Regions from separate parts of the Prevotella sp. khp1 genome, predicted to be linked through region 2. Evidence: riboswitches for the same ligand, from Rfam matches in the RefSeq annotation. Region 2 holds a riboswitch; each other region holds the start of a gene.

Region 1 (10,331 bases), on a different contig from region 2:
CAGCCAGTCCGATAGCAGTGAGCCAGTGCTCTGGGTCGTAGTAGTCCTTTGGATCCACATTCTCACCCGCACGGGCATTGTTGATACAGATGGCCGAAGAGAATGAGAGATATACATCCCATCCACCGAACTGAGCCTTGTAGTCATCCACCACCTTATCAAAGGTATCGTAAGCCTGCTCCCAGGTAGAGCCGAAGGCTACCAGCAGGATCACCTTGTCACTCTTCTTCTGTGCATTCACTGTCTGGTTCACAGCCTGCTGATACCTGTCATAGTTCGACTGTGTTGATTTGTTGTCATCATCGCTGTCGCAAGCTGTAAACAGTGCGCTGCCCACTACTGTCAGCATGGCCAGCATCAAAAACTTAATCTGTTTCATTGTTGTTGTAATTAAAATTAGACTTATACTTATTTGATAGTTTCTTACCTTGATTGAGTCTCAGCGTGAGCGAGGCATAGATAGTTCTGCCTGGCGAGGTGGTGCCCAGATGCAGTCCGTGAGGCGTGCGGTCCACGAAATCAAAGATGTTGTCGATACCGGCATCCACTTTCAGCAGTCGGCCTATCTGATGATTGGTTGAGAGTCGCCACAATTGATAACCCTTGCCGTCGCCGTCTATCTGATAGTAGCGCTTACTGCTCAAGCGTCCGTAGATACCCACGCCCAACTGGTATTTCTTTGAGAACTGATGGTTCCAGGTGGCATATACGTTGGCCTTGTGATGCGCCATACCGTCGATGGTCACCTTCTGCATCACGTCGTTCTCAGTGTCATACTGGTTGGCTTCGGTGTCCAGATAGCTGTAGCTACCACCAGCGGTGAAGTGCTTACCCTGATAGCGCACGGTGAAATCCACGCCATAGGTCTTGGCATCTTCCATATTCTGATATTGGCGCACACGGATGGGGTCGTATTTCGTAATCAGTTCGCCCGGAGCCTGCTTGGTAGGTATGGTCACCAGCGTGATCATGCGGTCCACCTTATTAATATAAGGCGCCAAGGTCAGCGTCAGGTGCCCGATGGTATATTCCACGCTGGCACCGAAATAATTCGAGGTCTGTGCCTTCAGGTCTTCATTGCCCAGGTAGAGATACACACCATTCATATTCTTGATATACTGATAGTGCAACTCCTTAGGCGTAGGTGTCTTGTAACCCTGACTCCAGGTGGCTCGCAGTCGCAGGTCGCCCAACTTCAGCATGGCTGACAGTTTGGGTGTCAGTCGGGTGCCGAATCCCTCATTGCGGGTCAGTCGCAAACCGCCTGTGATGTAGAGTGGATCCAGCAGTGCCCACTCGTCCTGCACATACAGTGCTTCGGTATTGTCAGTCGCTTTTCCGCCAGCCACACGCATCGGCGCTTTCAACCAGTCGTAGCGATACTCCAGTCCGGCACTCAACTGCTGCTCATAGGGCAACGCAAAGATTCCTTTCAGCGAGATGTTGGTCAGTCGCTGGTCGCTCTGCAGTTCCTTATCACCGGGGAAGTAAGGGAAATAATTGGTAAAACGGCCGTTCACATAGCCATCCGTCAGCGTGGTGTCGGTATAGGCGTAGTTATAGGCATGCTTCTTCCAGTCGGCATCCAGCGTAATCACGTCGGTCTTGTTCAGCTTCCACTTACCACCTACCGACGCCGACGCATTGTTGTACTGCAGATCCCATGTCTTCACGTCCACACCGGGATGATGACCGCAGGGGCGATAGATGCGCTTCCAGTAGATGCTACCGTCGGCATAGAGTTCGATGGCAGGCGTGAGCTGATAAGTCAGTCGCTCAGCTATCTGCCAGTTGGTATGCCGGTTCACCGTCTTGTTGCGCGAGTCGGTGATGTGGTATTCCGTTTGTTGGATAGCTTCCTCGGCGGTGTTCTGCCAACCGTCGGAGTGCTGCAATTGGAAGTTGGTGTAGCTCGACAGTTTACCATAGTTGAGCGCCACGCCGTTATGCTGCCTGATGTCGCCATAAGAGCCCACGCGCGTGGTGTTCTCCACCATCACGCCCTGTTCGCGATGCTTGCGGGTGATGATATTGATCACACCAGCTATCGCATCACTGCCATAGAGGGCACTCGAGGCACCCTTCACGATTTCTATCTTCTCGATATTATGCGGGTCGATAAGACTCAGGTCGTTCTCGCCACCATTATCACCATGCAGGCGCCTACCGTCTATCAGTATCAGCACATACGCGTTGCCCAGACCATTCATCTGCAGTCTGCTACTCATATCGTTCTCGCTGAAATCGAACGATGCCGTGAGTCCCGACAGGATATCCTCGATACTCTTGCCGGCATACTGCTGCAACTGCCGGCGACTGATTACCTCGGTCTGCACGGGCGCATCTTTCAGCAGGTGCTGCGTACCAGTACCTGTCACCACCACCTCCTGCAAACTATCAGCACGCCAAATGTCCGTCTGGGCATTTACACCAATAGCAAGCAAACTCAGGCCTATTGCCAATTGCTTCTCTAGTTTCATTACTATCAAATTATCACAACCGCTAACTCCTGAACGGTCTAAAGTTAAATTGTCAATCTTCAATTGACATTCGGCAGGTCTTCTGACTTTCCTCAGTCTGCCTTACCTTCCCGAGCCTGTGGCTCAGTGGCGTTATACAGGCAAACCCTTTTTGCGAGGATTACAGCTGCAGGTACAGTTACGGATTCTCACCGTATTCCCTTTTCATCGTAGTGGCATCGGCCACCAGATGACCTTATTTTGGCGACAAAGGTACAACTTTTTTCGGTTAACCACACATATTTAGCAGAAAATTTATATATTTGCACCCAAATCAACTTCAGAAGATGTCGAACAAGACAGCGTTTATGATAGCAGCACCCACCAGTGGTTCAGGCAAGACAACCATTGCCCGAGGCCTGATGCAGTGGTTCACCCAGAACGGTTACCGGGTGCAGCCTTTCAAGTGCGGGCCCGATTATATCGATACTAAATTCCACACAGCTGTCTGTGGGCGCCCATCGGTCAATCTCGATACCTTTATGACTACGCCCGCACACGTACGCGCGCTATTTGCGCACTACGGGACTGATGCTGACATCTGTATCGTCGAAGGTATGATGGGCCTTTATGATGGCTACGATCGCGAACTGGGTTCGTCGTACGACATCGCCCGCGTGCTTGATATTCCCGTGATTCTGGTGGTCGATGCTAAGTCGGCAGCCTACTCGATGGCAGCCCTCTTATCGGGCTTTATCCACTTTCGCGGCGACGTTCGTATCGCCGGTATAATATTTAACAAAGTTGGTTCGCAGCGCCACTTCAACATGCTGCGCGAAGTGTGCGATGAGCTCCATGCCAAGTGCCTAGGCTACCTGCCTAAATCGCCCGACCTGGAGCAAAATTCACGCTATCTAGGGCTCGATTTCTCTCAGCTACCCGAGTCAGACCAGCTGACTGCCCTTTTAGAGGAGAATATCGACCTCCCATCTCTCAAAAGTCTCACTACCACACTCCTTGACGAGGTGGAGTCCAAAACAAGAAACTGCGAGTTCCAGCATCTGGAAACAAAAACGCTTATAGCCAGGAATCATGAAAGTTTTTCGTTCATCTATCAGGAGACTTTAGACCAGTTTGGCGACGTCATTTTCTTCGATCCTGAGAAAGATGTGCCAACTTTTGATGGCATCGACCTGCTCTATCTGCCAGGCGGTTATCCTGAGAAGCACCTGGAGGCATTAGTGGCCAATCAGGCATGTCTGCATGCTATCAAAAAATTTGCGGAGGATGGCGGCAGGATTGTTGCCGAATGTGGCGGCATGATGTACCTCTGTCAAGCCATCATTACCGACGATGACAGCTACCCCATGTGCGGTGTACTGCCCTACTCGATCACTGCCCGCAAAGCTGATCGCAAGCTGTCCTTAGGCTACCGCCAGTTCACCCTCGATGGCAAGACCTATCGAGGGCACGAATTCCATTACACGCAATTCATCGGCGATACCCCTGAGAGTATCACGCAAGTCTATAACGCTAAAGGTGAGCCTGTACCAACGCCAATTTTCAGATATCACAACGTACTGGCCAGCTACACGCACCTTTATCAAATACCCAGCATCCTATGAAATTCATCGTCATCGGTATCACAGACAACCCCAACCCCTATTTCCCCCCTGAGGTGATGGCCATCATACGCGATGGAAAGGTGTTTTCTGGCGGCAAGCGCCACCATGAGATTGTAGCCCCACTGCTGCCTGCAGATGCCGAATGGATAGACATCACTGTACCGCTCGATGCCGTATTTGATAAATACTCTCAACATGCATCACTCCACTCGACCTTTGGTCGCTCGCAAAGCGAGAACACTAGACACTCAACAGAAATCATCGTCTTTGCTTCTGGAGATCCGCTGTTCTTTGGGTTTGCTAATACGATTCGTAGGAAGATGCCTGATGCCGAAATCATCGTCTATCCTACCTTCAACTCGCTGCAGTTGCTGGCCCACCGATTGGTGATGCCCTATCACGACATGCGTATCGTGTCGCTCACAGGGCGCCCCTGGGCAGAATTCGACAGAGCACTCATCGAGCGCGCACCGAAGATAGGTATCCTGACCGACCGCGTACATACACCTGCCACGATAGCCCAGCGCATGACCGACTACGGATATACCGATTTCATCATGCACGTGGGCGAGAAATTAGGCAATCCATCGGAAGAGCACCTTTCTACGCTTTCGCCGAAAGAGGCAATCCATCGTGATTTTGCCATGCCTAATTGCATCATCCTGGAACACCGTGGCGCAGTGCCACCACGACCATTCGGCATTCCCGATGCTGCCTTCACGCTCCTCGACGGGCGCGAAAAAATGATCACCAAGATGCCCATCCGCTTGTTGACGCTGCAGGCCCTCCAGTTGACCGGTCGCCATGTGCTCTGGGATATCGGCTTCTGCACAGGTAGCGTCAGCATCGAGGCGCGACTGCAGTTCCCACACCTGCAAATAGAGGCTTTCGAGATTCGTCCTGAGTGCGAATCCATCATCCAGCAGAACACCCGGAAGTTTGGCGCGCCAGGCATCCATACCCATATAGGCGACTTCCTTGAAACAGACTTGACCACCCTTCCAAAACCCGATGCCGTGTTCATTGGCGGGCATGGAGGAAAACTTAAAGAAATCATAGCTAAGTTGCTGACAGTCATATCAGATAACGGCATCATTGTATTCAATAGCGTCACCTCACCGAAGGTCACCACCGACAGTCATCAGCTCTGGGATGAAGCCTGTGCCGAACTCGGTTTGCAGCAATTCCCACCCCAACGCATACAGTTAAATGATTATAACCCCATAGTGATATTATCATGCAAAAAATAGCCATCATACAGATTAGCGAGGCAAGTAGCGAAATAGCTGCGACACTCAAAAGAGAACTCAGTGCGGATTTCATCCAGCGAACCGACGTCGGTAAACAATGGAAGGCATACGACGCCTTTGTGTTCATAGGTGCTATGGGCATCTGTGTGAGGACGATCGCTCCTTATATCGATGACAAGCACACAGACCCGGCCGTGGTCTGCATCGACAGTTTCGGGCTCAACGTCATCTCCGTTCTCTCCGGCCATATTGGTGGCGCCAACGACCTGACACGCCACATTGCCGCCCATCTTGGTGCGCACGAAGTGATCACCACCCAGAGCGACAATGCCGGATTGTGGCCTCTCGACACGCTGGACAAGCAGTTCAACTGGAATATGGTGGGGTTTGACGATATCAACGCGTGCATCAGCGCTTTCGTGAATCGCGAGCCCACTGCACTGCTCATGGATATCCGCGACGCAGGTACCGACTTCCTGGAGCGCACCCTGCCCGACCATGTCACCATCGTCAACAGCATAGATGAGGTTACCCCCAAAAGATTCAGACTGCTTATCCAGGTGACGCCCTACATCATCGACACCCCACCAGGCGTACTCGAGGTGTGCTATGTGCCAAAGGTAGGCGTACTGGGATTTGGTCTGGCTAGTCATCCTGCCAACTACGAGTACATCCTTGATGAAATCGATACTGCTCTCGGCGAGTTCGGCTTGATGCCTTGCTACAAGCGCTTCTGCACCATCGATGTGAAGCGGGATGAGGAGTTCTGCGCCGAGCTCAGAAAAGAACCAAATAGCGAGGTGGTTTATTACACCGCCGAGGAGTTGGCCAAGGTAGAAGTACCCAATCCCAGCGAAACCGTAGAGAAACATGTAGGAACGCCCTCTGTCTGCGAGGCAGCCGCCATTCTCGGGTCTAATCACGGACAACTGATTGTCCCAAAGATAAAAGGCAAGAACTGGACGGCGGCCTTGGCCATCGACCACAAATACCTGCGCGAGCAGAAAGGACACATAGAGATTGTAGGTGCCGGACCGGGCAATCCCGACCTGATTTCGGTGCGTGGCCGCAAGATGCTGGAACGTGCCGACCTGATTCTCTATGCCGGTTCACTGGTGCCCAAGGAACTCACCTACTGCCACAAGCCAGGCGCTGTGGTGCGCTCTTCGGCCGATATGGCACTCGAAGAGCAGTGCGCACTGATGAAGGAGCATTACGACAAAGGCCATTTCATCGTTCGTCTGCACACCGGCGATCCCTGTATCTTTGGAGCCATTCAGGAACAGATGGCCTTCTTCGATGCCAACCACATGGAATACCATATCACCCCAGGCATCAGCTCGTTCCTGGCGGCAGCAGCCGAACTGCAGAGTCAGTTCACGATTCCAGAGCGCTGTCAGACGATTATTCTGACCCGTGGCGAAGGACGCACACCCATGCCCGAGAAAGAACAGTTGCACCTGTTGGCCAAGAGTCAGAGCACGATGTGCATCTTCCTCTCAGCCAGTATCGTAGATGATGTGCAGCGCGAACTGCTGCAGGAGTACCCCGAGGATACGCCCGTAGCTGCCTGCTATCACCTCACCTGGCCCGACCAGAAGATCTATCGCGGAGTACTTAAAGATTTAGCTCAGATAGTTCACGATAACCACTTGACGCTCACCACAATGCTCGTCGTTGGCGAAGCCATCGATAACCGTCAAGGACTGTCTGAACTCTATTCAAAAAACTTCACTCATCTATTCCGAAAAGGCAAAGCATGATACTGGTATTTGGTGGAACAACAGAGGGACGCAAAGCCGTGGAGGTGCTGGAAGAAGGGGGGGCGCCCTACTTCTACAGCACAAAGACCGGCGAGCAGGACATCACGCTGCAGCATGGTGTGCGCATAGACGGCGCACTCGATGAGGCAGCAATGATGCACTTTTGCACCGAGCACGGCATCCGGATGATAGTGGATGCCGCCCACCCCTTTGCAGCACTGTTGCACCAGACCATTGCCAAGACTGCCAGCGCACTCTCGCTGCCCGTAGTACGCTTCGAGCGCATCTACCCGCCATGCGACCCTGCCATCACCTGGATTGACGACTACACCCAGATACCACGCGACATCCATAGCCTTCTCGCCACCACCGGCGTGCAGAGCATCAGCAAACTGAAACCGCTCGCGGCCGATGGAATCAGTATTTTTTATCGCATCCTCAACCGACCGTCGTCGATCGCCTTAGCTCTGAAACAAGGTGCCACCCAAGCGCAGCTATGCTATTACGACGACCCCAACGATATACCCGTTCAAGTAGACGCTATCTTATTGAAAGAAAGCGGTTTATCAGGCGGATTTACAGAAAAGGTAGTAGCAGCCAAAGCCTGCGGCATGCGGGTGATAGCCATCAAGCGCCCAGAACAGCCCAAATCATTCATCGTGGTTGACGGTCCTTACGGGCTACGGAGAATGGTAGAGAAGCTACTGCCAGAGTTCTATCCCCTGCATAGCGGACTCACCACGGGCACCTGTGCCACAGCAGCAGCGGTGGCAGCCTGCATCCGACTGACTTCAGGCGAGATGCCTGCCGAAGTGCCTGTGATGCTGCCTAACGGCGAGACCATCCATGTAGCAGTGAGCTATGGCGACGACTATGCCGCCTGCATCAAAGAAGCCGGCGACGACCCGGATGTTACCAATGGCATCGAGGTCAGGGCCCAGGTCACCGAATCCGATCACTTTGAGATTCTTGGTGGCGAGGGTGTTGGCAGGTTTACGCTGCCTGGCTTCGATTATCCCCCAGGCGAGGCTGCCATCAACAAGGCACCAAGGGAGATGATTCGCCAGAACTTAGAAAGATTGAAGATGGAAGATGGAAGATTGAAGATTGTGATTAGTGTGCCGCAGGGGGCTGAGATTGCGCGCAGGACTTTTAATCCGCGATTGGGGATTGAAGGGGGCATCTCCATCATTGGTGTTTCGGGCATCGTAAAGCCGTTTAGCGAGGAGGCGTTTGTGGATAGTATCCGTAAGTGTATGACGGTGGCTAAGGCGTCTCAATCGGCAAGAGTGGTGATCAATAGCGGCGGAAAGAGTGAGCGGTTTGTGAAGGCCCTCTACCCCGAGCTGCCCCAACAGGCGTTTGTGGAGTATGGCAACTATATTGGCGAGACGCTCAAGATAGCCCACGAACTGGATATACGCAGCATCACACTCGGCGTGATGATAGGCAAAGCCGTCAAACTGGCGGCTGGTCATCTCGACACGCATAGCAAACGCGCCACCATGGATAAAGCGTTTATCAGTGAGATGCTGCACGAGGCCCATTGCGATATCGACATCAGCGATATCACCTTGGCACGCGAGATATGGGAGAGACTCTCCCCAGAACAACAACAGGATTTTGCCGACGTCATCATCAGCCATTGCGCCGTTTATTGTCAACCGCTACTGCCCAATGGCGAGTTGACTATTCTTCTGATTGCCGACGACGGAACAATACTACCGCTATCACCGGCGCACCAACCAGTGCCGTCACGGAGTTAACGGGCAGTGCACCCTCGAAACCAGGCATACGGGCTATGAGGTTGCATACCAGCGCCAAGGCCGCCCCACAAAACATCGTGGCAGGCATCAGCACGCGGTGATCGCTACTGCCAAACAAGGCGCGCGCCAGATGGGGCACCGCCAATCCGATAAACATGATAGGTCCGCAATAAGCTGTGACGATGGCCACCAGCACACCCGAGCTCAGAATCACCAGCAGTCGGGCACGCTTGATGTTCAGTCCCAGATTGGCAGCATATCTATCGCCCAGAAGCAGCAGATTCATCGGTTTCACCAGCAGGCAGGCCAGCGGCAGCAGCACACACATCAGTACCACAAACAGCACCATTTCATCGCCCGATACGCGCGAGAACGAGCCTAAGCCCCACACCACAAATGCCTTCACATCCTCTTCGGGCGAGAGAAACTTCAGTACACCGATGATGGCATTGGCCAGATAACCTATCATCACACCGATAATCAGCAGCGTGACATTTCCCTTCACCTTCTGCGAGAGCCATACGATGAGCATCATCACCGCCAGGGCACCGATGATAGCCGCCACACTCATGGCAGCATCGCCCAGATAACCCAGTCGGCTCAGTGCCACGCCACCTATCCTACCCGACAGTAGCACCACGAAAGCCACACCAAGCGCCGAACCATTGGAGATACCCAATACCGAAGGTCCTGCCAACGGATTGCGGAACACCGTCTGCATCTGCAGTCCGCTCACCGCCAGTCCGGCACCAGCCACAACAGCCGTCATCACCTGTGGTAGTCGTGATTGCCAGATAATATTCGTCCATATCTCGTTGGAGGTATCACCAGCCAGAATGCGGCACACATCCCCCACCGGAATCTCTACCGACCCCAGCAGCAGGTTTACAATCGCCAGCACAGCGATACCCAGCAACAGTGCTATGAACTTCGGTGCTTTCATTTCAGCAAGCGATAGAATGTAGGTTTATAATCAGACTCCACCAGTTCTGGATGGAAGATAGCCACAAAATCCTTCAGCAGCACGTCGGGCCTCACGGGCGATATCTCGTAATAGGCCGTCTGCTTCATGTTGCAGTAGATCACCTTTTTCTCCTTATAAGCCTTGAAGAGCTCGTTGCGCGGTTCAGATGCCTTCAGCGCCTCGTACGAGAACTCACCGGGATAACTATTCAAGATGCGCCAGTAGTCGGCATTGGCCGCCATGGCGTACATCTTCTCAAACTCCAAGTCTTCGCCACTGGTCTCCTCATCGTCGATCACGTAGTCGGCTCCTGCATCGCGGAATATCTGAGCCAGATAGTTCTTGCCGCCCACCGCATGCCAGTTGCCGTAGTGCATCTCACCACTCAGCACGGTGGGGCGTTTTGTCACGTTCTGTGTTTTCTCTTTCAGAGCGTTATACCGACTCTCTATACCGGCAAACACCTCGTTGGCCTGCTGCTCCTTACCTATCAGCATACCCACA
Region 2 (10,331 bases):
CAAAGTCGATGAAATCAAGATTTACAGGCTGACGGTTCTCATCAACAGCCCACGAGATATCAATACCGCAGCCCTCATAATTATAAGAGGTGGCATTGGCATTATCGCTAAAGTTGGGCAGATTATCGGCATAGCCATAGCGGAAACCTACCAGCACATAATAGTAGGGACTGAACGATTCCTCTACCTGATCGGACAGATTCTGCATATTATCGGGCAGTCGGGTGCCTTTGAAGGTGAGATTATCAGGCAACCACTGGGGGTAATACTCCTGGGTGTGGTAGTGATTACGATCGATGGTGCCGCTATTACCTTGGTTATCTGTCCAGGGAATATCACCCATGGGGTTCTGACGGTAGGTTATCTCGTAACCATAAATTACCTTGCCTGCGCTATCCACATCGCAACTGCCGCTGATTTCGTACCAAGGGTCGTCGGGCTTTCCGTTGCCGTTTACATCCTTCGACACCATTACTACGCCAGCCTCATTCATACCACCAAACACCAGGTTCTTCATTTCTTGATAGGCGTTTCCCCATACGGCAAAGTCGCGCTCGCCAGGCACGTTGGCGATAGAATGATCGAAGTGGAACGTGATATAACCGCCCCAGCCACCAAGTGCCACCAAATGGGAATCGATAGGACCAAGACCTGCCAGATTGTTGTTACACTTACGAATCATATCGGCCTCGGTATCGCCAGCTTCGTATTCTGGCACATCGTTTACATACTGTCCTGGGGCAGGGCGATATTCATCTACCGCCTGGATGTATTTGGAGTGCACAGTAACATCGTCCATGCGCTGAGCATGGATATTACCGATGGTAATTGCGGCTATTAATAGTAACAATATCTTCTTCATTTTTTTGTTGTTTTAAATAAAAATGCTGCGTGGGCGGGTATATCGCCTGTGCTTACCTTCCAGTCGAAGGTGCCATCGGGCAGGAAGTGCAGCAACTCGCCACTCGATACATAGTTCTTGGCATCCATCAGATAAAAATCGCGATGGACGGGGTTTACAATGATGCCATACGGCATGCGTATCTTGCTAATCTCGGGTGCACTCGACAGACTGGTGCTTACCACCTGATGCGTTTTTACGTTGATGATACCATAGGTGATGGTATTACTCATCGACACCTCGCTCCATTGAGAACCGTAGAAATAGAGCGAATCGCCCACAATACAAAGATCGCTTACAGCCTGATCGATGTGTCCACCTACTTTCATCTGGCCGTTTTCGTCGGGTGCCAGCCACCAGATGCTTGATGCCTCAGTCATATAGTCGCCACGAGCCGTTACCCATAGCTGATTGTACTTATCGGCCTTCAGGTGGTGCAGGTTGGGGGCTACCTCTACCTTGCTGGTTTCTTGCATGGTAGCCATATCTATCACACTTACCGTACTCTCATAACCCTGTCCCGTCATACCTTGATAGCCACCACTGTTGGCTACATATAGCTGGTTGCCGATAATGGCCATCTCCTCAGGCTGATAGCCTACACTACAAGAGTCAACCTTTTGTAAGGTGAGTGTATCTACCTTATACACGCTACCCAACGGACTGTTGCTCGAAGCATAAACCGTTCCCACATACGATGACACGTAGGCATAGCGATCGTTAAACGTCACGTATCGGCAGTTAGGAATGTTTACCTTTCCTATTCTGATAGCCGAATCGGCACGGGCCACCTCAACCTTGTTTGAGCAGTTGATAACCAGCCACAGACGCGAGCCATATATCTGACAGTCGTTACCCACATCGCCCAGCGACATTACAGTACTAGGGTTGCGCTGCGAGTAGATATTGCGATAATAGTGCGCTGTAGAATCTGACAGATCGAGATAGTCGAGCGACGACTTGTTCGATCCCATGTTGCCCTCATTCAGCAGATACATACCTATGATATCGCCCTGCTGCGTTTTGCCGCCTGGATCGCTTTTCTCCATCGGCACTATCATCACATCCTGGCGACAGGCCGAAAGGAGCAACAGGGTTAATATGTAGTACGCTAGCTGCTTCATATCTCAACGCTTAATGTTAGTGCATAGTTGCGACCAGGCATGGGGTAATTTACGATTACCTCGTAATCCTGACCTAAGAGATTGTTCACATCCAAGTGCGCTTTCATCAGCACACTATTTACTTTCCACCAAACTCCCAGACTCAGGTCGCTGGTGTACCAAGGTTCCATGTGGTTATAGATAATGTTCTCCTGCTCGTCGTAGCGTTCGCCCGCATAGATAAACGAGTAGTTCAGGTTCCAGTTCTTATAGGTAAGACCCAGAATAGCAGAACCTGAGTGCCAGGGGATGTAGGGTATCTGATGCTTATAATACGAGGTTTCGGCATCAGTAACATCGCGTGCATCCTGATAAGTGTACTGGGCACGAGTGGTAGCTATCAGATCCTTACCAATCTTGAAATCGGCCTCGGCCTCAACATCTATTCCCTTGATGTGAACCTTACCTAAGTTCAGCATCGTCCAACGGAACTGCTGCCCCTTGGGGTAAGCCACAATTTTATCGTGTACTGTATTATAATAGGCATCGAAGTGCATCTCGGCATGGCGAATGATACCATGCTCAAAGTGCTTGTTAAGCGCAAAGCCGGCATCGTACTGCAGGGCGCTCTCGGGCACCAGGTTGGCATTACCCATATCGGTATAATACAGGTCGTTGAAGGTCGGCATGCGGAAACTCTTTTTTACGTAGGCTCGCATAGAGAAGAAGGTGCCTCGGAAGGGATACACGTTAACAAATAGCGCCGGCGTGAGTTTAGATAGCGAATGACTGCTGTTTAAGCTTGCAAACTCACCCCTGCGGTGGGTTTTGTCGTGGATAAAGGTAGCCAGGATAGAGCCTTGCGCCTTCAGGTGTTTGTAGTCGATAGCTGTGGCTAAACTTACCAGATTAGAGATGCGTGTGGGGTAAGCAAAGTTGTAGATATCGGCATTCAGTTTGTTCCACTTAAAATCGTAGGCCAGCGATGCACTCCAGTTGGGTAGCAGCTCCAGCACATTGGCTGTAGAAAGATAGAACTCCTGCTGCTTGTAACGATTGTCAACAGGCAACTGGGTAGTATCCTTGTTTACGTAGTGGGTGTTGTAATAGGCATACTTGGCCAGCCATCGGGTGCTGAAACCATCGCCTATATTCTTATTATAATCGGCTTGTACAAAGGTGTTCAAATCCTGTTGGCGCTCACCACGTCGCCACACGTTGTTTACGATGGCACCAGGAATGCCTCGGGCTGAGTTATATAGATAACCCTTAAGCTGCCAACTACCCTGCTCCAATCGGCCAAACAGGTTTGCTTCGATACGTTCAGCATGTATATCGCCGTTCTGTCGCACAGCCGTTGTGTCCCAAGCCGTTTGTCCGTTAGGATATTTTCGCTCGTAATGGAACTTATACTTACCGCTGGCTGTTAAGAAGCCGGCACTTACCGATGAGCTGATGGTTGATGACAGTTTCTGCTCCCAAAGGGTAGAAAAGCGGAACATATCGCTTGAACCATACTGGGTTTTAAATCGCAGATGGGTATTCTCGCCTTTCTTGAAATCAGGCGCTTTGGTACGGATATAGATAGAACCGGCGTTTCCAAAATCGCTGGCGGGCTGGAAGATGGCACTCTTCTGGCCGTTATAAAGTGTGATATCCTCTACGTTATCAAGTGAGAACTGGCCCAAGTCAATCTGTCCGTTCTGCGCATTACCTAACTGCACACCATCGTAGCTGATGCCTAAGTGATGCGTACCCATCGAGCGGATGTTTACTGTTTTAATGCCGCCCACGCCGCCATAATCCTTTAGTTGGACACCTGAGAAATAGCGCAACGCATCGGCCACAGAGTGCGTGTTCAGTTGTTCCAGCAGTTCGCCCTTCAGTTTCTGACTGGGCACCACCTCGCGCATAGCTGGCTTCGACACAACAATTATCTCCCGTACATGCTGCACGGAATCTAACTTGCTTTGTGCTGCCGTTGTCATCGCCAACACGCAAGCCATTGCCAATGTGAATGCTCGATTCATCATCTTTTATTCTGCCATCGCCATCTAACCCCAGAGATAGGCAAGCGGCTAAAGTTTCATCGGCAGGTCTTCTGACTTATCGTCTGGCAGCAAACGTCTTCCCAAAAATCTCAGTGACATACATGTTTGCGCCTCATAAAGGACGACTTACAGCAGCAGGAAAGGCCACGGGTAGGTGCCTTTCGGCGGGATTCTGTTCAGGATTCTCACCCGATTCCCTATTAATCTCCACATCAGGAGAACCGATTACAGCTGCAAAGATACAATAATTATTCTCAAAATAAATAGTTTTACTCAGTTTTTTGATTTTATGCTCCCCCTTGCCATCTAAAGCACGATATTTTTTCCCAACTTGGGAATGTTTGATTCCCAGTTTGGGAACGTTTCATTCCCAACGTGGGAACAAAATGTTCCTCTAATGGGAATTATTGTAATCTAGCACTACCTTATCAGAGGTTATTTCTAATGTGGCTTTGGCGCCTGTTAGGAGGGGGAAGTTTTTTAGGTGGGCATGACCTACAGGAAAGTTGTAGCATACGGGGATGTGCCAATGCTGTAGGTACTCGTTGAGCAGGGCGTACATGTCGTCGAAACCGTTTTCGGGGTGTTTGTATTTGTTGAACTGCCCAACAATAACGCCTCGGATGTGTTTCTGTAAGCCACGTATCTCGATGTTATGCAGCATGCGGTCGACCTTACTCATGCCCTCGCCTGTATCTTCAATAAATAGTACGATTCCATCGATAAACAGCGGATCGAAATCAGAGCCTGCCAGATCGTTGAAAACGCTCATGTTACCACCAACGATAATGCCCTCGGCCTTACCTGTTATGTTTAAGGGATGGGGAGCAATGCGATAGGTGGGCAGATGACCAGCAAGCATGCCTCGTAAAGCCTGACTCACGGTATCGTTGCCCTCGTAGGTTTTCAATGCATGACACATCGAACCATGAATACCCATTACGCCTGCCCTAGCCTGGGCACACAGCAACGCCGTCACATCGCTGAATCCGATAATCATCTTTGGATACCGCTGGAGTGTATCTAATGAGATACGGGAAAGCAGATGGGCAGCTCCATCGCCGCCTCGCGAACACATGATGGCCTTGATGGATGGTGTGCGTAAAGCCCACAGCAAATCGCTAAGTCGCTCATCGATAGTGCCTGCAAAACCATGATAATCGGCCAGTGCATGGGGCGCCACGATGCATGGATAGCCCCACTTCTCTAAGGTTCGGATGCCGCCATTAATGGTAGCAGTATCGGTTGCACTTGAAGGCGAGATTATAGCGATGGTGTCGCCCGAATTTAGGAATTGGGCTGAAAGCGACAGCATCCAGCAAAGCATCAGCGATATGATAACGAGTTTCTTCATCTTGCTGGCAAAGATACAAATAAACGGGAACATAACAATTATTTAAGGCTAAAATTTTGCTGTTTGCGAAAAAAGGAGTAACTTTGCCGCTCAGAATAAAATTTAGGTAGTTATGGCAAAAACAGCGGGGAAAGAACTAACCCCTATGATGAAACAGTTCTTTGATTTGAAGGCGAAACACCCAGATGCAGTCATGCTTTTCAGGTGTGGCGACTTTTATGAAACCTATTGCGAAGACGCTATAACTGCCTCAAAGATATTAGGTATCACCTTAACACATCGTAGTAATGGTGCTGGTGGCAAAGGCGATGAAATGGCTGGTTTTCCTCATCACGCCTTGGATACCTATCTGCCTAAGCTGATTCGCGCTGGCAAACGTGTGGCCATCTGCGACCAGCTGGAAGACCCCAAACTCACAAAAAAACTTGTTAAGCGTGGCATTACCGAGTTGGTTACACCTGGTGTGGCCATGAGCGATAACGTGCTGAATTACAAGGAGAACAACTTCCTGGCGGCTATCCATTTTGGTAAGTCGAGCTTTGGTGTGGCTTTTCTTGATATCTCGACAGGTGAGTTTCTGACAGGTGAGGGAACTGCCGATTATGTAGAGAAACTGCTGGGCAACTTTTCGCCCAAAGAGGTGCTTTACGATCGTAATCGCAAACAGGATTTTGAGCGCAACTTTGGTACTAAATACTTTACGTTCCAGTTGGACGATTGGGTGTTTACCGATCAGACAGGTAAGCAGAAACTATTACAGCATTTTAACGTTAAGAACCTGAAAGGCTTTGGTGTAGATCATCTGCAGTCGGGTGTTATTGCCGCAGGTGCCATTCTGCAGTATCTCGAGCAGACACAGCACACTCAGATAGGACATATCACTTCTATCTCCCGTATCGAAGAGGATAAGTACGTGCGACTGGATAAGTTCACCATCCGCAGCTTGGAGTTGGTTTACCCCATGCAAGAGGATGGAAAGTCACTGCTTGATGTGATTGATAAGACGGTGAGCCCAATGGGAGGCCGATTACTGCGCCGCTGGCTGGTTTTCCCTCTGAAGGATGAAAAGCCCATTAACGAGCGACTGGATGTGGTAGAGTATTACTATCGCGAGCCCGAGTTCCGTGAGTGTATCGACGATCAGATACATCGTATTGGCGACTTGGAACGTATTATCTCGAAGGCTGCCGTTGGAAGAGTATCGCCTCGCGAGGTGGTGCAGCTCAAGACTGCCCTGCAGGCCATTCAGCCCATTAAAACGGCTTGTTTGTATGCCAAGAACCCAACGCTGAACCGTATTGGCGAGCAGCTGAACCTTTGCGAATCGCTGCGCGACCGTATCGAGAAGGAGATTCAGAACGATCCCCCACAGTTGGTTGCAAAGGGTGGCGTGATTCGCGACGGTGTGAATGCCGAACTCGACGAGTTGCGTAGCATAGCCTATAGCGGTAAGGATTATCTGCTGAAGATACAGGAGCGCGAGGCTCAGGAAACTGGTATCCAGAGCTTGAAGATAGGCTATAACAACGTGTTTGGCTACTATCTTGAGGTGCGTAATACCTATAAGGAGCAGGTTCCACCTGAGTGGGTTCGTAAGCAGACACTGGCCCAGGCCGAGCGCTATATCACTCAGGAACTGAAGGAGTACGAAGAGAAGATTCTGGGTGCTGAGGATAAGATTCTGTCGTTAGAGGGCAAACTCTTCAACGATCTGATTATGAGCATGCAGGAGTTTATCCCACAGATTCAGATAAACGCTAATATCATTGCCCGTTTGGACTGCTTGCTCAGCTTTGCCAAGGCGGCTGAGGAGAACAAGTATATCCGCCCCGTAATCGATTCGTCGGAGGTGATTGATATCAAACAAGGTCGCCATCCTGTAATCGAACAGGAACTGCCCCTTGGCGAGTATTATGTGCCCAACGATATATTGTTAGACAACGAACGTCAGCAGATTATCATTATCACTGGTCCGAATATGGCTGGTAAATCGGCCCTGCTGCGCCAAACTGCATTGATTGTGTTGCTGGCCCAGATAGGTTGCTTTGTGCCCGCAGAGGCCGCTAGAATCGGTCTGGTAGATAAAATCTTTACCCGTGTAGGTGCCAGCGATAATATCTCGCTGGGCGAATCAACCTTTATGGTAGAGATGACTGAGGCTTCGAACATCCTGAATAACGTGTCATCGCGCTCGCTGGTACTCTTCGACGAGTTAGGTCGAGGCACCAGTACTTACGATGGTATCTCGATAGCATGGGCGATTGTAGAATATCTGCACGAGAATGCCAAAGGTCATCCTCGCACCTTGTTTGCTACTCACTACCATGAGTTGAACGAGATGGAGAAGAATTTCTCTCGAATCAAGAACTACAATGTATCAGTTAAAGAGGTTGATGGCAAGGTTATCTTCCTGCGTAAATTGGAACGTGGTGGTTCTGAGCACTCGTTTGGTATCCATGTAGCTGAGATAGCAGGTATGCCTCGCAGTATCGTGAAGCGCGCCAACGTGATTCTGAAACAGTTGGAGAGCGATAATGCCCAGGTAGGCACTGCCGGTAAGCCTACTAAGGAGATTGCTGGTTCGCGTGAGGGTATGCAGTTGAGTTTCTTCCAGCTTGATGACCCAGTGCTCTGTCAGGTTCGCGACGAGATCCTAGGCCTTGATGTGAATAACCTCACCCCTATCGAGGCTCTCAACAAGTTGAATGACATCAAAAAGATTGTTTCCGGCAAGTAGTTTCCTTGCTGTAAACAGTTATTTCCCAATAAAGAAACTGCCAGTTTCCTCGCAAGGAACTGGCAGTTTCTATGTTTGAAACCAGTGAAATGTCTTATTAAGCCTTTTTCTTGGCTTTTATCATGCAGTAGGTTCCCAATATGATAAAGGGAATAGAGAGTATCTGTCCCATATCGATGGGAAGCGATGCCTCGAAGGCCTCCTGTACCTCCTTGGTGTATTCGATGAAGAATCGGAAGGTGAAGATATACGTAAGGCAGAACCCGAAATACCAGCCAGTACCAATCTTCTCAGGCTTCTTTTTATGCAGAGTCCACATGATGACAAACAGGATGGCGTAGGCGATGGCCTCGTACAGCTGTCCTGGATGGCGTGGAACGGCATCAACTTTCTCGAAGATGAATGCCCAGGGTACATCGGTAATCTTGCCGATAATCTCTGAGTTCATCAGGTTGCCCAAGCGGATACAGCAGGCCGTAGAACCTGTGGCAATTGCTATATTATCGAGCACCGTCCAGATGCTCAGTTTGGTTCTGCGTACATACATCCAGAGGGCAATCATTAAGCCTAAAGTTCCGCCATGCGAGGCCAAACCAGCATAGCCGATGACGTGGAAACCAAATGTTTGTCCTAGCCAACTGCCATCATCGCCAAAACGGATAGGCAGTATCATCTCAATTATTCCCTTGCTTGAAGTCAGGAAATAATCGGGCTCGTAGAATAAGCAATGGCCCAGACGAGCACCAATCAGGATGCCGAAGAAACAGTAGAATGCGAGCGGATCAAAATATTCGTCCTTAATCTTCTGCTCCTTGTAGAGGCGCTGAACCAAGAGGTAGGCCACAACCAATCCGATGACCCACATCAGTCCGTACCAGCGAATTGAAAAAGGGCCCAGTTTAAATGCAACCAGATTTGGATCCCAAAGGATATAGTTGAGTAGATTCATCATACGTTAAAGCGGAAATGCATAATGTCGCCATCCTGTACTACGTACTCCTTACCCTCAACGGCCAGCTTACCAGCCTCGCGTACAGCTGCCTCAGAGCCATACTGGATATAGTCGTCGTACTTGATTACTTCGGCACGGATAAAGCCCTTCTCAAAGTCGGTGTGAATCACACCAGCACACTGTGGAGCCTTCCAGCCCTTCTTGTAGGTCCAGGCCTTCACCTCCATCTCACCAGCGGTGATAAAGGTTTCGAGGTTCAGCAGCGCATAAGCCTTCTTAATCAGGCGGTTTACACCACTCTCTTCCAAGCCCAGCTCTTCCAAGAACATCTGCTTGTCCTCGTAGCTCTCCAGTTCAGCGATATCCTCTTCGGTCTTAGCGGCAATCACCATGGTTTCTGCGCCCTCTTCCTTTGCCAGCTCCTCTACCTTCTTGGTAAAGGCATTACCTGATTTAGCATCAGTCTCGCCTACGTTACAAACGTAAAGCACAGGCTTTGAAGTGAGCAGGAACAGATTGCGAGCGCAATCCTGCTCGTCCTTGCTTTCGAACTCTACGATACGGGCATTCTTACCCTGCTCCAGCACCTCTTTATAAGCGTGCAGTACGGTAGCCTCGATCTTAGCGTCCTTATTACCAGCAGCTGCGGCCTTCTCGGTCTTAGCCAAGCGGCTCTCGATAGTCTCAAGGTCCTTCAGCTGAAGCTCTGTATCGATAATCTCCTTATCGCGGATAGGGTCGATAGTGCCATCAACGTGAGTGATATTCTCATCCTCGAAACAACGCAGCACGTGGATGATAGCATCGGTTTCGCGGATATTTCCAAGGAATTTATTGCCTAATCCTTCGCCCTTAGAGGCGCCTTTTACGAGACCAGCAATATCTACAATCTCGCAGGTAGCAGGAACGATACGTCCTGGGTGAACCAACTCAGCGAGTTTGGTCAGTCTTTCATCAGGTACAGTGATTACACCCACATTGGGTTCGATTGTACAAAAAGGGAAGTTTGCTGCCTGAGCTTTGGCACTCGACAGACAATTAAACAAGGTAGACTTGCCCACATTTGGCAGTCCTACAATACCACATTTTAATGCCATTTTCTTCTATAAACGTTTATTTCGGGTGCAAAGGTACTGCAAATTAGGCAATTAACCAAATTTTCTACACTTTTTATACTTCTGGGCCCTCTGGGTTGCGCTTCAAGCTCTCAATCATCTCATCAATCTTTGCCAG
Region 3 (10,331 bases), on a different contig from region 2:
AAGGGCGTAAGCTACGACTACACAGCCGTTAAGCGCATGGCAGTGGGTCTGAACTATCACCCCATCAAGCAGATTGTGATCAAGGCCGAGTACTCTAAGCGCTTCTTAAAGAGCAAATACAACAACGAGCCATCGGTTAACATCGGTGTCGCTTACGAAGGATTCTTCCTCTAAAATCGAAATTTCCACATAATTATTATAGCAATGAAGAAAATTACTTATGCAATGTCGGTCCTCATGATGGGACTCTCGTTCACTGCCTGCAGTGAAAGTAACAACAACAATGAAGAGAACGGTAACGAGTTCAACGTTATCAACACTACACCATTGGTAGATGAGGACAGCTATCCCCAGAACACCACCGCTGCAAACTACAACAGCAAGGCTTTCGGTCAGGACGCTATCGACAACTGTTTGTCGCTGATTTCAGAGCTTGAAAATGCCAATACCACCATCGCTACAGCAAAACTGAGCGAGGCTCAAGAGGCTTACCTGCGCAAGGTACTCGAGACTCTGGTTGGTAACGTCATCGTTCCTACCTATACACAGTTGGCTGATGATGTTGAGGATTTGGAGAAGACTCTGAACGGTCTGACCGTAAACAGCATTACACAGGCCCAGATTGACAAGGCTTGTGCCGACTTTAAGCAGGCCCGCCAGAACTGGGAGCGCTCTGAGGCATTCCTGATGGGTGCCGCCAGCGATTTCGATATCGACCCAACTATCGATTCATGGCCTTTGAACCGCAGTCTGCTGCTCAACTACTTTAACAATGGCATGAACGACGAGATGCTGGAGGATGCCACCATCCTGGGCTTCCACGCTTTGGAGTTCATCCTGTTCCGTAACGGTCAGAACCGTAAGGTAGCCGAGTTGCAGGGTAACGATACCTACACTAACTTCGAGAAGATTACTGGTGCCCAGGAGCTGGCTTACGCTCAGACTATCTGCACCCTGCTTAAGCAGCGTTGCTTCCAGTTGCAGGTTGCCTGGGAGGGCGAGACAGCAGCTAATGCCGCTCGTGTAGCAGTAGTTAAGGCCGCAGGTCTGGATATGACTACCGCCGCAGGTCTCTCTTATGGCGAGAACCTGAAGCAGGCTGGTGTAAGTGGCAGCAAGAGCACCTTCCCCACACTGAAGGATGCCATTGCTCAGGTACTGATTAACGACGAGGGCTCATGTTTGGCTATCTGTAACGAGGTAGGTACAGCCAAGATTGCCAACCCATTCTCTGCAGGCGACATCGCCTATGTTGAGTCGCCTTATAGCTACAACTCAATCACCGACTTCCGCGATAACATCCGCAGTATCCGTAACGTATGGCTGGGTTCAACCGACAAGAAGGCTAACGAGTACAGCTTCCACACCTTCTTTGCCAGCGTAAAGAGCGATAAGGTGAACACCGCTGTAGAAAGCAACTACGTGGGTGCTATCGAGGGTATCAGCAACATGCCAACACCATTCGTTAAGTATTGCAGCGTGGTATGGGGCAAGAACTTCGACGATCCCGACAACTGGGACTCTACATCTGGAGAGTAATACACCTGAACATTAATTAAACAAATACACTAATGGAGAAAATATCGAAACTAACATGTGTTGTATGTTTCGGAATGCTGTCGGCCGCAGGGCTGACAGCATGTTCCGATAATAACGACTTCGCAGATCTGGGACCTCTGACACCTGAAGAACAAGCATTCGGAAAAGCTACTGGCAACTTTACTGCCGAGGAATGGTACCCCGGCGGCGAGCTCGGCACCACCGAGAAGGCCAGCTATTCGGCCATCACGCCTGCTGCTATTGCCGCTGGCATGGAGGAAGACTTCAATACGGGTGAAGGTTTCTTTGAGAAGCTCTACACCTTTGAGCAGGAGCCACGTAAAGGCTTAGGTCCTGCATGGGTGCGCAACTCGTGTATCGCCTGCCACCCCAGCTATGGTCATGGCAAGCGACAGACCGAATATCGTGCCAACCAGATTGGCAACGGCTATCTGCTGGTGATTTATCATCCTGATACCAACGGTTACATCACCGAGGTTACAGGTATGCCTCAGACACAGGCCATGTCGCCCTTTAAGGCACCTATCGACGAGAGCCAGATTACTATCGATTGGAAGAATGTGACAGCCATGGAGAGCGGACTGCCCATGAAGTTTGAGGATGGCGAGGAATATGCCCTCATCTACCCCGAGGTAACCATCCCTCAGACCGCCTTCAACACCAACCCACTGCCTACTAACTACGAGGTGCGCCTGGAGTCAACCATCGGCGTATATGGTACTGGTTTGCTCGATGCCATCAGCGATGAGGATATCGAGGCACAGTGGTTGGCCGAATCAAAGCATGCCACCATGAATCCTGCCATGTGGGATCAGGAGGCTGGCACCTTCAAGTCATCAGCCTACTATTCGGCAGCTTATAACGATCTGGGCACATTCCGTGGCTCTCATGGTCCGATTAAGCGTTTCACCTATGCCATGACTCGTGGTTCGCTGCAGGATGGTGCTGGTTCTAACGCTATCTGGAATATCACCAACGTCACCCGTAGCGACCGTCACTTCCTCTACACCACCCCAGCATGGGCAAAGGCACAGAGCGAGGACAAGGAGGTGATCAGCTATATCAAGGAGCACGGTGAATCACCACTCAGCATTCTGCACCCCTACTATGCCGATGGTACCGACGAGGGTATTGCTGCCCGTGTGAACGAGATTCTGAGTTGCTCGTCGATTGCCAAGAAGGAGACCTTCGACAAGTACCTGTTTAACGGTGCACCTTACAATGGCAAGGAAGAGATGAGCGACAAGCAGTACTATCAGTTTATGGTATGGCATCGTGCCCTGGCTGTTCCTGCAGCCCGCAACCTGAACGATGAAGCCGTACAGCGCGGTAAGGATCTGTTCTCGCAGATTGGCTGTGCCCGCTGCCACCGTCCTTCATGGAAGACTGGCAACGACGATATGTGGGTAGATGCCAGCATTAAGGCTTATGCCAAGAGCATTGGTAAGGATGCCAACAAAATGTTGCCCCGCTATCCTAACCAAACCATCTGGCCTTACACCGACATGGTTCAGCATCGCCTGATGATGAAGAACGACATCCGCACAGGCTGGTGCCGCACCACACCATTGTGGGGCCGCGGACTGTCGCAGTTGCTTACAGGTGCTAACGATCGTCTGCACGACTGCCGTGCCCGCAGTGTACTTGAGGCTATCATGTGGCATGGTTATTCAAAGCAGTCGGATGCTTACGGACCAACAGAGAAATTCTATCATCTGCCTAAGGCCGATAGAGATGCTGTGATAAAATTCATCGAGTCAATATAATAATCGCACGCCATTTACGTTTTATTATATATGAAGCGAAGTATAATCATTCTATACATCGTGGTGGTTGCTGTACTGGCAGCCGCCACGGTTTTTGAGAAATATCAGGGTACAGAGTATGTATCCGACCATATCTATGGTGCCTGGTGGTTCTCGGCCTTATGGGCTTTGTTAGTAGCCGTCAGCATATTCTGGCTCATCAAGCGTAAGGTGCGTCGCCCATCGGTAATGGTGCTACACCTGTCGTTTGTAGTTATCCTGGCAGGTGCCCTGCTCACGCATCTCACAGCAATCAGAGGTGTGGTGCCGCTGCGCAAAGGCGTGGACACCAACACATTCCTAACACGCGACATGCATCTGCACCAGATGCCATTCACCATCCGTCTGGAGCAGTTTGATGTGAAGTTCTATCAAGGCACCCAAATGCCATCCGACTATATCTCGCAGGTGACGATCGACGGCAAGCCGTTTACGATATCAATGAATCAGATTGCCAGTCACAAAAACGTACGCCTGTATCAGATGGACTACGATGCAGATATGCAGGGTAGTATTCTGTCGCTGAATTACGATCCATGGGGCATCCCCGTAACCTACTGTGGTTACGCCTTGCTGTTTGTATCGCTCATCTGGATACTCATCGATCCTAAGGGCAGGTTCCGCGAACAGCTTGCCTTGCTGCGTAATCATCGCCGACAACTGAATATCTTTGCAGCTGGCATCGCGGCATGCTTCTTATTCCTGATGTATCACTTCTTGAATAAGTACTCGCCTGAGAACCACCCCATGCCTGTACTCAACTCGCGCCTGCTGCCCGTACATATTGCAACCATCATGCTGGCTTATACCCTGTTGTTGTTTGCCTGCCTCAGCAGTCTGGTGGGACTCATTTCAGCCAAATATCGACAGGGCATGCAGCACCTGTCGCAGATGCTGCTTTACCCTGCGCTCACTTTCTTAGGCTTTGGTATCTTTATCGGTGCCATCTGGGCCAACATCTCGTGGGGAAACTACTGGTCGTGGGACCCCAAAGAAACCTGGGCACTCATCACCCTGATGATTTACGGCATCCCCGCCCATCGTAGCATCAAACTTAATCACAACGTGTATATGGTTCTGGCATTCCTCACCATCCTCATGACTTACTTTGGTGTAAACTACTTCTTAGGTGGTATGCATTCGTATGCTTAAGGATACACCAATACCTATTTTATATTAGTTCTTTTTATTGAACACCGAAAGGTGCGCGATGCTTAAAACACTCGGTTTTAGGTATTGCGCACTTTATTTTTTCGCCGTACCTTTGCACCGTCGAATTAAAAGTATAACAATGAGAACAGAAAGAAACATCCCAACGGAACTCAAAGTACTGATGAACCACATCTACGAGCTGAATAAAGGCGTGCGCCAGATGGTACTGTTTACCTGCAATAAAAAGTATGGTAACCAGGCTGTTGAACGATTGGAAAGCCAAGGCATACCCTACGTGCTGCAGCCTGCAGGTCAGCAGAACCTGAACGTTTACTTTGGGCGTCGCGAATGTCTGGATGCCATCCGACTCATTGTTACCCGTCCGTTGAACCAACTTACACCTGAAGAGGATTTTATTCTTGGTGCTATGTTGGGGTACGACATCTGTGCCCAGTGCGAGCGCTATTGCAAACGTAAAGGACAATGCGACGGAAACTGCAAATGTAAGAATTAAACCACATAATGATAATATAAAGTAATGAATTCAACTATTGTAATTTATGGTTCCTCTACAGGAACATGCGAGGCCATCGCAGAGAAGATAGCCTCGAAGCTGGGTTGCGAAGCCTTGAATGTACAGGATCTTTCGGCCGAAACCGTTGCCGCCAACCAGAATCTGATCTTAGGTACCTCTACCTGGGGAGCTGGCGAACTGCAGGACGATTGGTACGACGGTTTGAAGACTTTGCAGGGTGCCGACCTGAGCGGAAAAACTATCGCCATCTTTGGTTGTGGCGACTGTTCTACCTATAGTGATACATTTGTAGGTGGTATGGGTGAGCTCTATAACGGCATCAAAGACAGCGGTGCCAACTTTATTGGTAGCGTTGAAACCGATGGTTACACTTTCGACGATTCTGAAGCAGTTATCGACGGAAAGTTTATTGGCCTGCCTCTCGACGACATCAATGAGGACGACCAGACCGATACACGTATCGATGCCTGGTTGGCAGCTATTACTCCAAGTCTTTAATCACAGGTGTAAATTTATAAATAAGTATTTGTTTAGTTAGGGTAAAGGTGGCTAGTCGAGACGACCAGCCACCTTTCTTTTTGCAATAAAAAAGACTAATAACAGACCATTATCCGATTTTTTTCGTATCTTTGCGGCACAAATTAACAATCATGATAATGCTAAGAATAATTATTTGCCTGCTGGCTATGATGGGAGCTCTTTCGCTCCAAGCTGAAAACAAAGAATTAAAACCACGACTTGTGGTGTGTACAGACATTGCACCTGCTGATGTGGAACCCGACGATATGGAGTCGATGGTACGACTGATGGCCTATGCCGACCAATTTGAAATAGAAGCATTGATTACATCAGTAGGTTGGAACTGCGATCCCTATCCTACAGAATGGGCACAGTATCTGCAACGGGTAATTGAGGCTTACAGACAGGATGTGCCGAAGCTGATGCAACGTTCGAAGCAGAAGAATTTCTTAGCATTTGATAAAGAAAGAAAACAACAGTACATAGGATACTGGCCAAGTGCCGACTATTTGAAGAGCCGTGCGGTAATGGGTAGTATTCACGGTGGCATCAAATCCATTGGTGCTGATAACGATTCACCTGGTAGCGAACTGCTGATACAACTTGCCGACGAAGACGACCCACGACCAATCTATGTAGCTGCCTGGGGTGGTGCCAACACATTGGCACAAGCCATCTGGCGAGTTAAGCAAACACGTTCTGCTGAGGCCTTAAAGCAGTTTTTGCATAAGTTTCGCATCTATACCATTACCGACCAAGACATGCATTACAATATGCGTATGAACCGTAGTTACAGTTCGCACATGTGGCTACGTAAGGAGTTTGCCGACGATTTGCAGTTTGTGTGGGATGAAGGCACATGGCAGGAGCAGTGCGAACTTGGCAAACGCCACTGGCAACAGCATAAGGACTACATACAAGGCCGAGGTGCGTTAGGCAGCGAGTATCCTACCTACAAATGGGGAGTTGAAGGCGATACGCCTAGTTTTCTGTATGTCATGCCCAATGGTTTGAACAATCCCGACGATCCACATCAAGCCGGTTGGGCAGGCTATCATGAGCATGGACTCTGTGCCGACTCGATTACCACCGCTTGGACCAGTTGGCAGGAGCCGCTGCGTAGCATCAGTATAGAGTATAAGCAGCGTTTCTACCCCGACGAGCTTAACGATTTCATGGCACGTATGCAGTGGGCTGCCGAGGGGCATGGCAATCATAATCCTCGAGTTATCATAAACAACAACACAGGTATTTTGCCCATTCATATCACAGCTAAAGCGGGTGATACAATACGCCTTGATGCCTCATCATCGCAGGATAGTGATGGCGACAACCTGCAATTCTTATGGTGGCAGCAGCCTGAGATAGGGCAAACAAAAGTGACCATCTCCCAGTCAACCCAGAAGACAGTCACCATACATATCCCTGCAGATACTGCAAACGACACGATTCACATTATTTGCGAAGTACACGACGACGGTCCCTTTCATCTGGTAGCCTATCGCCGCATCATTATTTCTATATAGCCACTAAACTTTGTGGTTATAGTGTCTGATAAGACACGCTACACCAATGGTTGCGAGCAAAAATTCCAAAGCTACTACTAAAATGTATACCATAGTAATTTGATTATAAATTAGGTGAAACAGAACATATCCAATTTTCGAGATTGCATTGGGGCGTTTCAGCATATAGCTGTTCGCCAACAATGTGCGCATGGCGTTCACGCAGTTCATGGCAAATTTTATCTGCATCATGATTCAGTTTGTTACCTAATGCCACTAACACGGCAAAGTTCTTTCCACTTAGGCTAGCACCACGCAACGTTTGACAAGCCCACTGCCAATGGGGAGTCATACTTCCATCAGCCATAAACTCTAATGCAAGAACAAAACTCTGGCAGTTTTCTATCTGCCTGTTGTTAATACTCTGTACGCTGATAGTTTCAGCGCCAAGCTTGTCGGCTATTTCTTCTGCAATAGCCTGACAACTGTCGTATACCACGACGATTGATTCATGTTTCATACCCACAAAAATTAAGTTGCGCCTCACGCCCTTACATCGAGAGCATTTAGCAAATACCGAAAAAGGCTGGTCTTCAGACTTTCCTCCACTCCCAAGCGCCTTCTCACCCAAATGGGCAATGGCATTGATGCTTAGGAGCCATAATGGAGTTCACTGCTGCGGGACAGTCGGAGATTCTCACTCACATTCCCAATTAATCGCGGCTAAGCGAACCTTTACGGGCGAAGGTCGAGGCTATGCCTCAACGTTCACGTTAAGTCGAGGCGTAGCCTCAACTTTCACATAGACTCATTCTTGAATCACGTTGCAAATATACAACATTATTCTTATACGCCAAACAAAAAATCAAAAATAATTTGTTTTATACAAAAAAAGGCCCCAGGCCTTCTATCCGTTAGCGAGGAATCGTTATCGAACAAGGCCATAAGACCACAAGAACAAAATACTAGTTTTTAAGTATTGCACACCCTACCAATAAGTATTATCTTTGCATTTGAATAAAATGATGTATTTGAATGCAAAGATGTTTCTTTTTGATGATAGCAGTAGTGATACTGCAAAGTATTAATGCTCAGGGCGTTTTAAAAGGTCTGGTAACTGATAAGGATACACACGAACCTATTATTGGAGCTACAATTACAGATGCCGTAAAGCGTAAGCCACTTACAGTGACTAACGCTGATGGTTGCTTTGTCATACCTAAAAAAGGGGATGCGCAACATTCTGCGCAACAAATCAAGATAACCTACATAGGTTATAAACCACTGACAGTAAAAGCTACTGCCAATGGCCACTACGAACTAGAGGCCGAGATTAGTAAGTTGGGCGAAGTGGTAGTAACGGCTCAAGAGAGTCGTGGCCTTACCAGTGCCTCGAAGATTGAAAAGCACGCGATGGAACACCTGCAGCCATCAAGCTTTGCCGATTTACTGGAACTGTTACCAGGTGGCAGCAGCAAAGATCCCGTACTGAGCGCAAACAACAACATCCGACTACGCGAAGCCAGTCCACAGGGCACAAACTATGCCACCTCGTCGTTGGGCACCAGTTTTCTGGTAGATGGTGCACGCATATCTACCAACGCTAACATGCAGCAGGTAAGTGGCGCTTGGGAGAGCGCCTCAACCAATCGCGAGAACACCAACGCAGGTGTTGACATGCGAACCATCTCGACCGACGACATCGAGAGTGTAGAGATTATACGAGGCATCCCCTCGGTAGAATATGGCGACCTGACCAGCGGACTGGTAAAGATAGAGCGCCGTCGTGGTGGACACGACCTCCAGGCACGACTGAAATCGGATATGGGTTCTAAGTTGTTCTATCTGGCCAAAGCCTTTGAGTGGACCAACCATACAACGCTAAACCTGAGTGCCGACTATCTGGACTCGAAAGCCGACCCACGTAATTCCTTAAACAACTACAGTCGCCTTACCCTCTCGGCACGTATGGGTCATACCTGGCAACGCGCCCATCACGACCTGCTGCTAACAACAAATGTAGACTACACTGGCTCGTTCGACGGCGAGAAGCAAGATCCCGACTTGAACAAAGGCGCTATCGACATCTATAAGTCGGACTACAATCGCATCGCCACATCGGCCAAACTGCAACTCCAGATGCATCGTCCCGTATGGCTGAAGAGCGCCGAGCTGATGGCAGCCGCCTCGTACGAGCACAACACGATAGAACGCACCAAAACGGTAAGTCTGCAGAGTATGACTGGTGCCGTACTGAATACCGACGAAGGCGAATACGATGCCCTGATACTGCCATATTCCTACGAAGCCTCACAGCAAGTAGATGGCAAGCCACTAAACGTGTTCATAAAGCTAAATGCCCGTTTGCAGATTCCAAGTCGTAAGATAGCCAATACCCTGTTGATAGGTGCCGACTGGAATATGGACAAGAACTACGGACATGGACAGGTGTTCGATCCTGAGCGCCCCGTTTATCCTACGGCACAGATACGCATGCGCAGTCTGAGTGAGAAGCCAGCTAACCACACCCTATCACTCTATGCCGAGGAGAAAGCTACGCTGCCCTTAGGCAGTTGCCAGCTGGAACTGATGGCTGGCGTACGCGCTCTGCAAATGCTGAACCTGCCTGCCGACTACACGATGCATAGCCACTGGTATCTGGATCCACGAGCCAATGTCGGGTTCACATTTCCACGTTTCATTTTGTTTGGTCAGCCCTCGTTTGTGCGAATCTCTGGCGGTATCGGACAGCACACCAAGATGCCTACCATCGATCAGCTGTTCCCCGATCCTGCCTATATCGATCTATTGCAGCTGAAGTACTATAATATTGATCCTCAGAAAAGTCGAATCAATCAGGTAACGTATATCATTCCTGGCACCAACGCAACTCTAGCGGCAGCACGCAACCTGAAGTGGGAGTTGACTGGCGATTTGAACATAGGCGGCAACCGCTTAACGGCAACCTATTTCAAAGAGAACATGACATCAGGTTTCCGCAGCGAAACCAACTTCGAGGCCTATGCTTATAAAAAGTACGATGCCAGTGGTGTTGATGCCTCAACATTAACAGCACCGCCAACACTCGACGATATGCCCTACGAACAACTGACAGAGCTTTGCGCCTACACACATTACGCCAACGGCAGTCAGACCAAGAAGGAAGGTATAGAACTCACGTTCGCCTCTAAGCGTATCCCACGACTCTACACGCGTCTTACCATCACCGGTGCCTGGTTCCGCACCACCTATCGT

What was found. A riboswitch is a leader RNA that binds a small molecule or an ion and turns the genes downstream of it on or off. The one in region 2 is predicted to bind cobalamin.
Region 1: it holds a riboswitch for cobalamin, as region 2 does, so the genes downstream of both, BLR73_RS02030 (TonB-dependent receptor plug domain-containing protein) here and BLR73_RS07525 (TonB-dependent receptor) in region 2, are expected to answer to the same signal.
Region 3: it holds a riboswitch for cobalamin, as region 2 does, so the genes downstream of both, BLR73_RS13615 (NADPH-dependent FMN reductase family protein) here and BLR73_RS07525 (TonB-dependent receptor) in region 2, are expected to answer to the same signal.

What each region holds. Positions count from the first base shown of each region.
Region 1 covers NZ_FNJZ01000001.1:457,067-467,397, forward strand. The annotation lists gene BLR73_RS02025 (sirohydrochlorin cobaltochelatase) at 1-379, opposite strand, end outside; gene BLR73_RS02030 (TonB-dependent receptor plug domain-containing protein) at 366-2,480, opposite strand; cobalamin riboswitch at 2,535-2,725, opposite strand; gene BLR73_RS02035 (cobyrinate a,c-diamide synthase) at 2,807-4,084, shown strand; gene cbiE (precorrin-6y C5,15-methyltransferase (decarboxylating) subunit CbiE) at 4,081-5,334, shown strand; gene cobM (precorrin-4 C(11)-methyltransferase) at 5,322-7,097, shown strand; gene cbiD (cobalt-precorrin-5B (C(1))-methyltransferase CbiD) at 7,094-8,863, shown strand; gene BLR73_RS02055 (iron ABC transporter permease) at 8,787-9,806, opposite strand; gene BLR73_RS02060 (ABC transporter substrate-binding protein) at 9,803-10,331, opposite strand, start outside.
Region 2 covers NZ_FNJZ01000002.1:412,736-423,066, forward strand. The annotation lists gene BLR73_RS07515 (hypothetical protein) at 1-862, opposite strand, end outside; gene BLR73_RS07520 (YncE family protein) at 859-2,025, opposite strand; gene BLR73_RS07525 (TonB-dependent receptor) at 2,022-4,034, opposite strand; cobalamin riboswitch at 4,078-4,296, opposite strand; gene BLR73_RS07530 (S66 peptidase family protein) at 4,450-5,409, opposite strand; gene mutS (DNA mismatch repair protein MutS) at 5,522-8,146, shown strand; gene lgt (prolipoprotein diacylglyceryl transferase) at 8,244-9,098, opposite strand; gene ychF (redox-regulated ATPase YchF) at 9,095-10,195, opposite strand; gene BLR73_RS07550 (aldo/keto reductase) at 10,269-10,331, opposite strand, start outside.
Region 3 covers NZ_FNJZ01000006.1:24,821-35,151, reverse strand. The annotation lists gene BLR73_RS13650 (autotransporter outer membrane beta-barrel domain-containing protein) at 1-174, shown strand, start outside; gene BLR73_RS13645 (imelysin family protein) at 205-1,539, shown strand; gene BLR73_RS13640 (di-heme oxidoredictase family protein) at 1,614-3,326, shown strand; gene ccsA (cytochrome c biogenesis protein CcsA) at 3,357-4,517, shown strand; gene BLR73_RS13630 (DUF2023 family protein) at 4,657-5,031, shown strand; gene fldA (flavodoxin FldA) at 5,056-5,550, shown strand; gene BLR73_RS13620 (DUF1593 domain-containing protein) at 5,709-7,097, shown strand; gene BLR73_RS13615 (NADPH-dependent FMN reductase family protein) at 7,201-7,596, opposite strand; cobalamin riboswitch at 7,643-7,828, opposite strand; gene BLR73_RS13610 (TonB-dependent receptor plug domain-containing protein) at 8,133-10,331, shown strand, end outside.